DNA from 3 places in the Peribacillus sp. FSL R5-0717 genome. Region 2 is predicted to be linked to each of the others. Evidence: riboswitches for the same ligand, from Rfam matches in the RefSeq annotation. Region 2 holds a riboswitch; each other region holds the start of a gene.
What was found. A riboswitch is a leader RNA that binds a small molecule or an ion and turns the genes downstream of it on or off. The one in region 2 is predicted to bind S-adenosylmethionine.

Region 1: another riboswitch for S-adenosylmethionine. It lies ahead of mtnW (2,3-diketo-5-methylthiopentyl-1-phosphate enolase); the one in region 2 lies ahead of NYE65_RS15335 (sugar ABC transporter substrate-binding protein).
Region 3: another riboswitch for S-adenosylmethionine. It lies ahead of NYE65_RS25660 (YezD family protein); the one in region 2 lies ahead of NYE65_RS15335 (sugar ABC transporter substrate-binding protein).

What each region holds. Positions count from the first base shown of each region.
Region 1 is NZ_JBBOOF010000001.1:223,378-226,657, forward strand. Features, by position in the region: gene NYE65_RS01045 (methylthioribulose 1-phosphate dehydratase) at 1-102, opposite strand, end outside; gene NYE65_RS01050 (2-hydroxy-3-keto-5-methylthiopentenyl-1-phosphate phosphatase) at 99-758, opposite strand; gene mtnW (2,3-diketo-5-methylthiopentyl-1-phosphate enolase) at 765-1,997, opposite strand; SAM riboswitch class I at 2,106-2,259, opposite strand; gene NYE65_RS01060 (pyridoxal phosphate-dependent aminotransferase) at 2,378-3,280, opposite strand, start outside.
Region 2 is NZ_JBBOOF010000001.1:3,154,299-3,157,578, reverse strand. Features, by position in the region: gene NYE65_RS15340 (sugar ABC transporter ATP-binding protein) at 1-743, opposite strand, end outside; gene NYE65_RS15335 (sugar ABC transporter substrate-binding protein) at 800-1,912, opposite strand; SAM riboswitch class I at 2,028-2,133, opposite strand; gene NYE65_RS15330 (GTPase domain-containing protein) at 2,228-3,280, opposite strand, start outside.
Region 3 is NZ_JBBOOF010000001.1:5,365,751-5,369,030, forward strand. Features, by position in the region: gene sat (sulfate adenylyltransferase) at 1-67, opposite strand, end outside; gene NYE65_RS25655 (phosphoadenylyl-sulfate reductase) at 120-836, opposite strand; gene NYE65_RS25660 (YezD family protein) at 1,005-1,148, opposite strand; SAM riboswitch class I at 1,305-1,413, opposite strand; gene ssuE (NADPH-dependent FMN reductase) at 1,693-2,226, opposite strand; gene NYE65_RS25670 (TetR/AcrR family transcriptional regulator) at 2,388-2,975, opposite strand; partial or broken gene NYE65_RS25675 (SDR family NAD(P)-dependent oxidoreductase) at 3,149-3,280, opposite strand, start outside.

The sequences.
Region 1 (3,280 bases), 2.9 Mb from region 2:
GCGGATGGACAAATTCCCGCTAGTTCCCATAAACCAATCCCTTTCGGCCAGTTCAGCTTTAATATCTGCCAACTCCTGCCACTCTTTAGAATGAGTGTTCACGCTTTAACCACCTCCTGCTGCTTTATAATGTCAATTACATCAAAAAATGTTTCGAATCCTTGATGTGGAATTCCTTCCCTATCGCATTTTTCAAGCAGTATGTCACGGGCTATGACAAAATCGGCCTGTTTTGCCGCTTCAAAATCCGTCACTGAATCTCCAATAACGAGTTTAAAATCTTCCGGACCCGTAATTTTCCTCATAATGGATGGCTTGCAGCAACCGCAATCATTATTACATTGCTCATCACAAGCATGTGGCCACTCAATATAAATCTTTTCCTTATCAAAAAATGCATGGTTGCAATAAACGGACTCTGTTGGCAAGATATCATTCAAAAGGGGTGAAATGAAAAAATCCATGCCCCCGCTTACAATATATAAAGGGATATTGGCTTGTTTCGTATACTCAACGAATTCATAAAACCCTGGACGAATGCCGGCCGTTTTTCTTACATATTGGATGATGTCATCCTTCAAGCCACTATCAAGCAGGGAAAACATATCCCCAACTCCTGAAGATATACTGATTTTTTGCTGAAGGACACCGTCTTTCAACGCTTCCCATTCCGGAGGCGCAAATTTCTTCATAATTGAAATGATATTATCTGTGTTGGTGATCGTTCCGTCAAAATCACAAAAGATGATCGGTTTCATTATTTCTTATAGGCCTCCCCACAACACAAGAGCTTTTTTTAGGGTTTCTTCCTCAGCCGCCGCTTCAGAAAGTTCCTTTCCTGCCAGAACGGCTTCCACAGCAGAACGGAATGCCTTGGCACCGCCCTCTGCTCCGTCAGGGTGCCCGTGAATTCCGCCTCCGGCATTAATCACACTATCAAGCCCGAAATCCTTGATCAGGTCCGGAACCATGCCCGGATGAATGCCTGCAGAAGGAACAGGGAAGGCTTTTTTCCATGAAAGTTCATCTTTTGTCAGAGCTTCAGCAATCGCTAAGGTCTCCGTTTTTTCAAGTGCGACATTTCCATAAGGAGAAGGGAACAAAGATAAATCCGCGCCTGATAACCTTACTAATTTACCAAGCAATAATGGATAGCCGATACCATAAAATGATGAAGATGCCAATGCCCCGCTATATGCGGGGTGCGCCATGATCGGCAGCTTGATACGATCATGTTCACTCAAGGCCTGCAATACATCCAAACCATATGTATGAACGTTGAACAATAAAGCATCTGCCCCTGCTGCAGCCGCTTGCTCTGCCTTATCCAATAATTCAAAAGTTTTCCCTGATAGATTGACAGCATATAAAGTACGGTGGCCAGTGGTTTCATAGACTTCATTCAATATTCTTTTTCCCGTTTTTATTCTATCGAAAAATGGAGTCAGTTCCTGGTCGAAGAGGATCTCATCATCCTTAACCAGGTCGACACCTCCCAATGCTTGTTGCCTCAGTTGCTCATTATGAAATGTTAGGTCTCTTCCCAATACACCTTTAAAGATGCTCATCACCAAGGGCCGGTTAAATACGCCAAGCTTTTCCCTTATGCCTTCAATGCCAAATTGCGGCCCGGGAAAAGCTTTTTGAATATCACCGACAAAATCCAAGTCCATAAGTTTTATTTCACCGTCCAATGAAAGTTTGCCGAAGACCGTCGTAAGGATTGCAGGTAAATCATTGGAGAAATTCCTTGCCGGATAGGCAATTTTAATCAGCGAACGGTATACTTTCCGATTAAAGTAGCTGTTTGCCCTCTCTTCTTCAGATAGGGGTGTCACCGATACGACGCGTCCCTTATGTTTTTCCAGTTGTTTCTGTACCAAATGCGGCAAGTCCGTCCATGTCCCGACAGTCAGACCCAAGGCAATGCTCTCTGCTTTTTTCTCATGATTTCCAATAAAGTCATGAATTAAATAAGTAGCGACTATCTCGCTCATCTGATCACTCCTATAACACGTTAGTAAACTCTCTATGTCACTATTGGCCTGAGATGGTCTCAAAATGGCAAAAGCCCCTTCATAAAGAAGAGGCTTTAAAAAGCCATCTTCTTATCTCCCAGCCATCGGCTGCAAGAATTAGCACCGTGCCTTGTGGATTTCAAGAAAATCCGGCGAAAGGATTCCGCCCCATTTTACAATGGAATTACGGTCGGTTGCTGGGCTTCATCGGGCTAGTCCCTCCACCTGCTCAAAATAAGAAAACGCTGATATATAAGTTGCATCCAAGTATCGAAAGATTAAGAATTTATTTTGTATTCTGACAGGTAATTCCTACTTTGTCAATAAGTTTTAACTATTTAAAGGTGAACCTTATTGCATTAAAATAAGTTTAATGTCCGTATTCGTTCCACAGCCTCTTGCAGCCGTTCTTCCGAAGTCAGTAGCCCTACCCTGACATAACCTTCGCCAAATTCACCGAACCCATTCCCTGCGGCAACAGCTACATGGGCATGCGTTAATAAATAGTCCGCAAAACTCTCGGACGTAAAACCTTCAGGTACCTTGAGCCAGGCAAAAAACGATGCCGCTGGAGCTTTGACTTCCCATCCGATGGACCTCAATCCCTCAATGAAAACATTCCTTCGCCCCTCGTACATTTGCACTAACTGCTCTACACAGGTCTGTGAGTCAAGCAAAGCGCTTGCCGCAGCTTCTTGTATCGCCGGGAAAAGACTCACATAAAGATGGTCTTGTAATAGTTCAAGAGCTTCTATTACACTCTTATTGCCCACTGCGAAGCCGACTCTCCACCCTGCCATATTGTATGTTTTCGATAGAGTGTATATTTCAACTCCTACATCCTTTGCACCCTCCGCCTGGAGAAAGCTTATCGGTTTTTTTCCATCGAATCCTATCGCCCCATAGGCGAAATCATGGACCACACAAATTGAATGTTCTTTTGCAAAGGAGACGGTTTCATCAAAGAAACTTTCAGTTGCAGAAGCGCCTGTGGGATTATTCGGATAATTCAAGAACATCATTTTGGCTTTATCAAGAACTTCTTTATGTATGTCATCGTATTTCGGAAGAAAATCATTTTCTTCTGTCAAGGGCATCAGTTCGGTCTTTGCCTGGGCTAAAACAACACCGGAAAGATAATCCGGATAGCCGGGATCTGGAACAAGGATTGTATCACCTGGATTCAATAAACACTGCGGAAGTTCGACAAGACCTGCCTTTCCCCCGAAGAGAATTGCCACTTCACTATTCGGATCCAGCTT
Region 2 (3,280 bases):
TCATCCATAGTTTTCCCAAGCATGTTCTCTACCACTTCGGCACGGGTTATGTCCTCGATTTTTCGACAAGTGACACGCTCCCCATTCCTCATGATCGTAATTTCCTCACAGATTTCAAAAATCTCAGGCAGACGATGTGAAATGAAAATGATTGCCACGCCTTTTTGCTTTAATTCATTTACAATACGAAAAAGTTCCGTCGTCTCCGTATGACTTAACGGAGCAGTTGGCTCGTCGAGAATCAAGAATTTGCATTCTGTCGAAACCGCTCTTGCTATCAGGACCATCTGTTTTTCAGCCAAGGTCAGGTCTCTAAGCAACTTTTTCGAAGGGACATGAATTTTCATATCTTCAAGAATAGAAGTGGCTTTGTTGTGCAGTTCTTTCCAATGTACCCTTTGTTTTTTTCCCATGTTTTGGACCATATCATTCAACATTACATTTTCCCCAACTGTTAAATAAGGGATGAGGGCGGTATCCACTTCCTGATGAACTATTTGAATGCCCTGTTCCTGAGCAGCTTTTGGCGAGCGGATATCCCGCTTCATCCCATCAATAAAAATGTCACCTGAATAATGAACATGGGCTCCCGATAAAACTTTCATTAACGTCGATTTCCCTGCCCCGTTTGCACCGACCAATGCGTGGGCTGTTCCTGATTGTACGGAAAAATCAACATCACTCAGCGCCTTCACCCCCGGAAATTCAATTGAAATTTTCCTCATTTCTAGTTGCTTGCCCATGTCCATTCCCCCTTATAGAACAGACACTCCCTTCGCTGGAAAGAGAGTGTCTCTTTTTATTTTTTATAATGATCTTTCAAAACCTTCATCCAATCTTCTTCAAATTCCGTCGATACACCCCAGCCATCGACAATATCAGACAGGTTTGCCATGTTCACCGCTTCTTTTGAAGCTTGGATTTGCTTTTGCGAAATGAGTGATGCCTCCAAATCATATGTTTGCGGTGTTTCTTCACCCGCTAATTTTTTAGCCAATATCCTCATATTCACTGCACCGATCAACTTGGGATCGACTGCTGCCGTGTAGGACCATGAGCTATCAGCAGATTGGATTTCCTGGAGATCTGCATTCGAAACATCAATTCCATATATCTTCACTTCATTGCGGCCCGCTTCTTTAATCGCCCGGGCTGCACCGATAGCAAAGGCATCCCATGTTGCGAAAATGGCATCCAATTTACCTTTAGGGTATTTATTCAGCATTGCGGCTACAGCATTTTGTGTCTGAACCGAAGTATCAGCGGATGCCACTCCGAATCTTTCGACTTCTTTAATCCCGGGATTTTCTTTTAGTTTTTCCTGATAGACTGCATTTCTTCTTACCATTGGAGGAAAACCATCCACCCAAAGATATGCAATTGCCGCTTCACCTTTCTGTTCTTTTATCAGTTTATCGAAAGCCAGTGTTGCCAGCGCTTCATCATCTTGTGAAGTTAATGTCACGCCCTCTATTTTAGATAGATCGCTTATTGAATCGAATGTGACAACGCTTTTACCTGCATCAACCAACTTCTGAACGTCATTTACAGTTGCGGCATCATCACCATGTGAAATGATATAGCCGTCGTAATCTTCCTCCAAAGCCTGTGCTATTGCATCATGGAATTTAGCCGTATCACCATTGGCTGTGTACGTATCGACTTGAAACCCCAGTGCTTCTCCTTCTTCTTTCGCCCCCGCCAGGTATTGGGCAGTATGATCATCACCGCCAATTTTACGGATCACTTTGATTTTGGCTCCATCGCCATCAGCAAATCTCTCCGGGACATTTTCAAATGATACTTTTTCTTCTTTCTTCGATTCTGTGGAACTCTGCCCTGCAGAGCAACCCGTTAAAAGCAAAGCCGAAGCGATGGCAGAAATGAATATCCCTTTAATAGACCTTCTCATCTTGTTCCCCTCCATGTTTTCTAATTAGTCTTATCAGTTAAGTCGGTGTAAATCCCAAAATAAAAACCTCTCTAATATAGAGAGGTTTAATCGGCTGTTTTGCAGACTTGTCCCTCTCTTATCTGTCAAAACATTTCTGTTTTGCAGGATTTAGCACCAATTCCTAATGGAACGGTTGCTGGGCATCTTAGGGCCAGTCCCTCCGCCACTCTTGATAAGAGATATATTGTGTTACGTTTTCGTAATTATCACTTTATAGGGATATAGTCGTAAAGTCAATAGATTTTTGAATATTTGAAATGTTTCCTGTTATTTTTATTTTCTTTGAAGCTGGGCTAGACGCTTTTTCTCGATTTTTTCAAGCCTCTCCAACTGCCTTAATTTCACTTCGAACAACGTGATCGGATCACGGTAAACCTCAGGATTTTCTTTCATATGCTCCAATGCAGCCTGGTAGTCTTTTATTTCAGTCTGCGTCTGCTCTATCGTTTTTTGAAGTAAGGCAAATGAACTGCGATAGAAAAGTGAGATGTCCCGATCCAATGATTTTTCAAACAATCCAAATTGGGTTAGGAAACGTTCCGTGATCATTTCGGCAACATCCAGGTAATCTTCACTTTCCAGGTATTTCTTGTAACGATTGTACATATTGGCCTTATTTTGCGGTATCGCCCCAAATAGCTTCCCTGCTCCTTTAAGCAGCAATTGTGATGGAGTCCTGCGCAAAAGGATATTAACGTTTTCGATGCGGATACTGCTTGTCATCCGGTCGGCATCACGGCGCCAGTCATCCAATACCCTGAAGTCACCTGCCAGTGTAATCCGTTCTTCTTTGTATAATTCATTGAATCCGGCACTCATCTCATCCATGAACTGCTGGCTTTGTGAGAACTCCATTTGAGAACTGGCAATCCAGTCTTGAAGAGAACGGTAATATTGAGGCATGATCTTGTCAGAAATGAAGTTTTGAATCCGCTCATTCATTTCCTGGTTTAACTGTACATGGACCTGACTGAAATCACTGCTTTCCGTTAACGATTTAGAGCAATCCCTCAGTAATTCAGGAATTTTTGAATAAAGCTGACTTTTCACTTCGTCCTTAAGCGAACGATACGACCTTATGATATTTTCACTTTTTTCTTTTTCCAGATCAGCCAGTTGATTGACCGCTCCATTCAGTTTGACTTCCATCTGCTCATTCCAAGAGATGGAATGCTCGCATTTCCGCTCATTGGCTACCCGTTTTTCTAATAGATAAGATAAGGTTTTTCGAATGAATGCCAGGATTTTTTCAGATCTTCTTTCCTTCCAATTATCATCTTGATAATTCGATTGAAGGAAGGCTGAAAGATCCTTCAATTGCTGCCT
Region 3 (3,280 bases), 2.2 Mb from region 2:
TACTAAAATCATATTTTGGTTCCCAAAGATCGATTAATGTTCCTCCGTGCGGTAAACTGATTGTCATGCTAATTTCCCCCTATGGTTTCTATTTATTTAAGCCTATAATTTCTATTTATTTAAGATAAATGCAATCCGCATTCCGTTTTTTGAGCCCCTTGCCAACGGCCTGAGCGTAAATCATCTGCATTGAAGGCAGGTGCTGTACACGTTTTACATCCAATGCTCGGATATCCATTATCATGCAGGACATTATATGGAAGTCCATTTTTGTGGGCATAGCGCCAAACATCTTTCCATGTCCAATGTATGAGTGGGCATATTTTAACTGATTTGAACTTATTATCCTTATTGATATACTCGGTCTTAGCCCTTGTTTCGGATTGCTCCCTCCGCAGTCCCGAAAGCCAGGCTGTTGCCGTTGAAAGCACTTCTGTAAGCGGAACAATTTTACGGATGTTGCAGCACTTATTGGAATCACTAAGCCATAATTCATCGCCATATTCCGCCGCTTGTTCCTCAAGCGTCAAGTCAGGTTTCTTCATTTCAATCAAAAGCTTCGGATATCGCTTCTTCACTTCCTCGATCAATTGGTAAGTTTCCTCAAAATGAACATCTGTATCAAGGAAAACTATTTTTGCCGAAGGATTGACCTTCGCCAATAAATCCGTAAGCACGATGCCTTCAATACCAAAACTGCAAGCATAAATCAGTTTGTCTCCATAATGGTCATTCGCCCATTGCAGAACTTCCAAAGCACCTTTTGTCTCAGTGTCTTCAGGAAATACGGGGAAGTCCCCTGTATTGAAATTTTCATAGTTTATTAATGCAGCCAACTTTGTAGCCCCCTCTAAAAACTTGCTGTATCAGGTTAGAGTACTGTTGATCAATCCCCGTTCTAATATTCCCCGGGTTATTTGAATCTAGGAAAAAGAGACGAATCTAACCAATACTCTCTTTATATCAGTTAAACCCGCCTCTAGTTTTTCTAGTCAGCAGATACCTTATTTAATTCTAAGTTTTTCATTTCTCTCCATTTGAATGATTTTACCATCCTGGACAATAAGTGTAATGGATCCATATTTCATTGAATTAAGCATTTCTTGAAGTCGTTCAAAAATTTCTTCAAGCTGATTCTCTTTATCCAAACCAGTTCCTCCTTTAAGAAAACCCGCGAATATTTTATTTTAAATTTCTTAGATTTATATAATTCCATACAACCTTACATTGTTATGGTCTGCCTACAATTTTCACAAAAAACAAAAATCTTTCCATGATGGAAAGATCGCAAGGTAAATATCTTTACCTTATCTTCCAAAATGATCAACATTTTGTTGGAGGTAGCACCTTGCATCCATCATGCAGGTTGCCGGACTTCAAAGGGCCAATTCCCTCCGTCGCTCTGGATAAGTTTTATTATTTTAAATATTAACATATATTTAATCCTTGTCAATGGAGTTTTCTTATAAAATAACTTGGTTTAATATTATGGATTAACTGTTATTTTTATACACACTATTCAATTTATGATTTTATGTTCATATAAATACGAAAATAGACTCGTCTTTTTAGATAAAGTCTCCAAAAGAATGAGTCTATTTTCATTAATAGGCCTATTATTGACGCGTGTTATTCTAAAAAAATTTCTAGGGTTCCAGTCTTTTTATATAAGGAATTAATTTATTGAAGTCATTAATTTCTTAACTGTATCGCTTCTACAAATTCTTGAACCTGACTCTGGACGCGATCAATTAAATGCAAATCATTGATTGGGTTTTCTGGATTCTGTTTATCTATTTCCTTATCAACAAAATAAATCCCCTGCAGCGGCTCGCCTTTTAATATTGAAATTAATGGTTTAAGCGCATAGTCAATCGCCAATAGATGCCTGTTACTTCCACCAATCATGATTGGCAGCACCGGCTTACCCTTAAAAGCACCTTCTGGCAGCAAATCAATCAATGCTTTCAATACACCTGTATAAGAAGCCTTATAAACCGGTGAACCTATAATGACTCCTCTGGCTGCTTGAATTCTCTCCGAAAGCTTTGTGATATCCTCGCTATTATATTTCCCTTGGAATAAATCATCTGCTGAGAAATCCGTAATCGAGAAATAAGCTGTAGTAAATCCTGCATTTTCGACTAATGATTGAATATGTTTTAGTGAAATGTCCGTTCTTGATGGAATAGCCGGACTTCCTGATAAAATTACGATATCGCTCATTTGATACCCTCCAATGTTACAAGATTTCCAGATATAATTTTCTTAAAGCATTACGTGAAGTATACATTTATCGTAATTGTCTGAAAAATATAAGTCAAATCTTACACTCTGGACATGTACTCTGAATGAAAAAAGAAACGGTCATATATATGACCGTTTCATTATGTATGATTTTGTTTCCCATGAATACCATATACCAAAAGTTGAGCAATGCTCTTAATTCGTTCAGAAGTAAAATATGGCTCCTTTTTTTGTTGATGGATCTCATAATGTGTAGATAAAGCCAATGTGAAAGAAATGATCCCTACATTAAATAAAATAATATCAGAGATATATTGTATCTCTCCGCTATCTATTCTCTTCTGTATTTCAATATGCCTGGCATTTGGCTTGAAAATCTGATCTACATATTGCTTTGAAATATCTTGATCGAATTGTGTTTCCCTAAATAATATCGAAAACTGTTCTTTATTTTCAAGAATTTTTTTTATCATGGTAGTAACATGATTCTCCACTAGATCATCCGTGGATAGATGGCTAGTCCCATCTTCAGATTCCTCTTTTTCATTAGGGGTAATTGTAGCCAAAAGCAAATCTTTTTTGCTGTCAAAGTATTTGTAAATAGTAGCTTCGGAAACATTGCATGCAGAGGCAATTTCATTCGTTCTTGTCATGTCAAAACCTTTAGTGGCAAAAAGAGTCCGGGCTACATTTATGATTCGTTCTTTGGTTTGCTGCCCTTTTTTCAAAAATATCAACCTTCTTTTATAAAGATAAGACCGGTTTCACCCCTCTATTTCCCATGATATATCGCTGGTATCAATCGGTCAATATTACCTTTGATCTATTTGAATTCAATATTCCCATATATCATAAATAGAAAACATCATCTGGTTGGGACGATGTTTTCTATTTATGAAAATCACTTAAAAGATGCATAGCCATCATCGACCATGACTACACTTCCATTGATCGCATCCGCTTCCTCTAACGATAATAGATAGACGGCATTTGCAATGGCTTCTGGCTTAATCAATTCACCGCGCATTTGAGT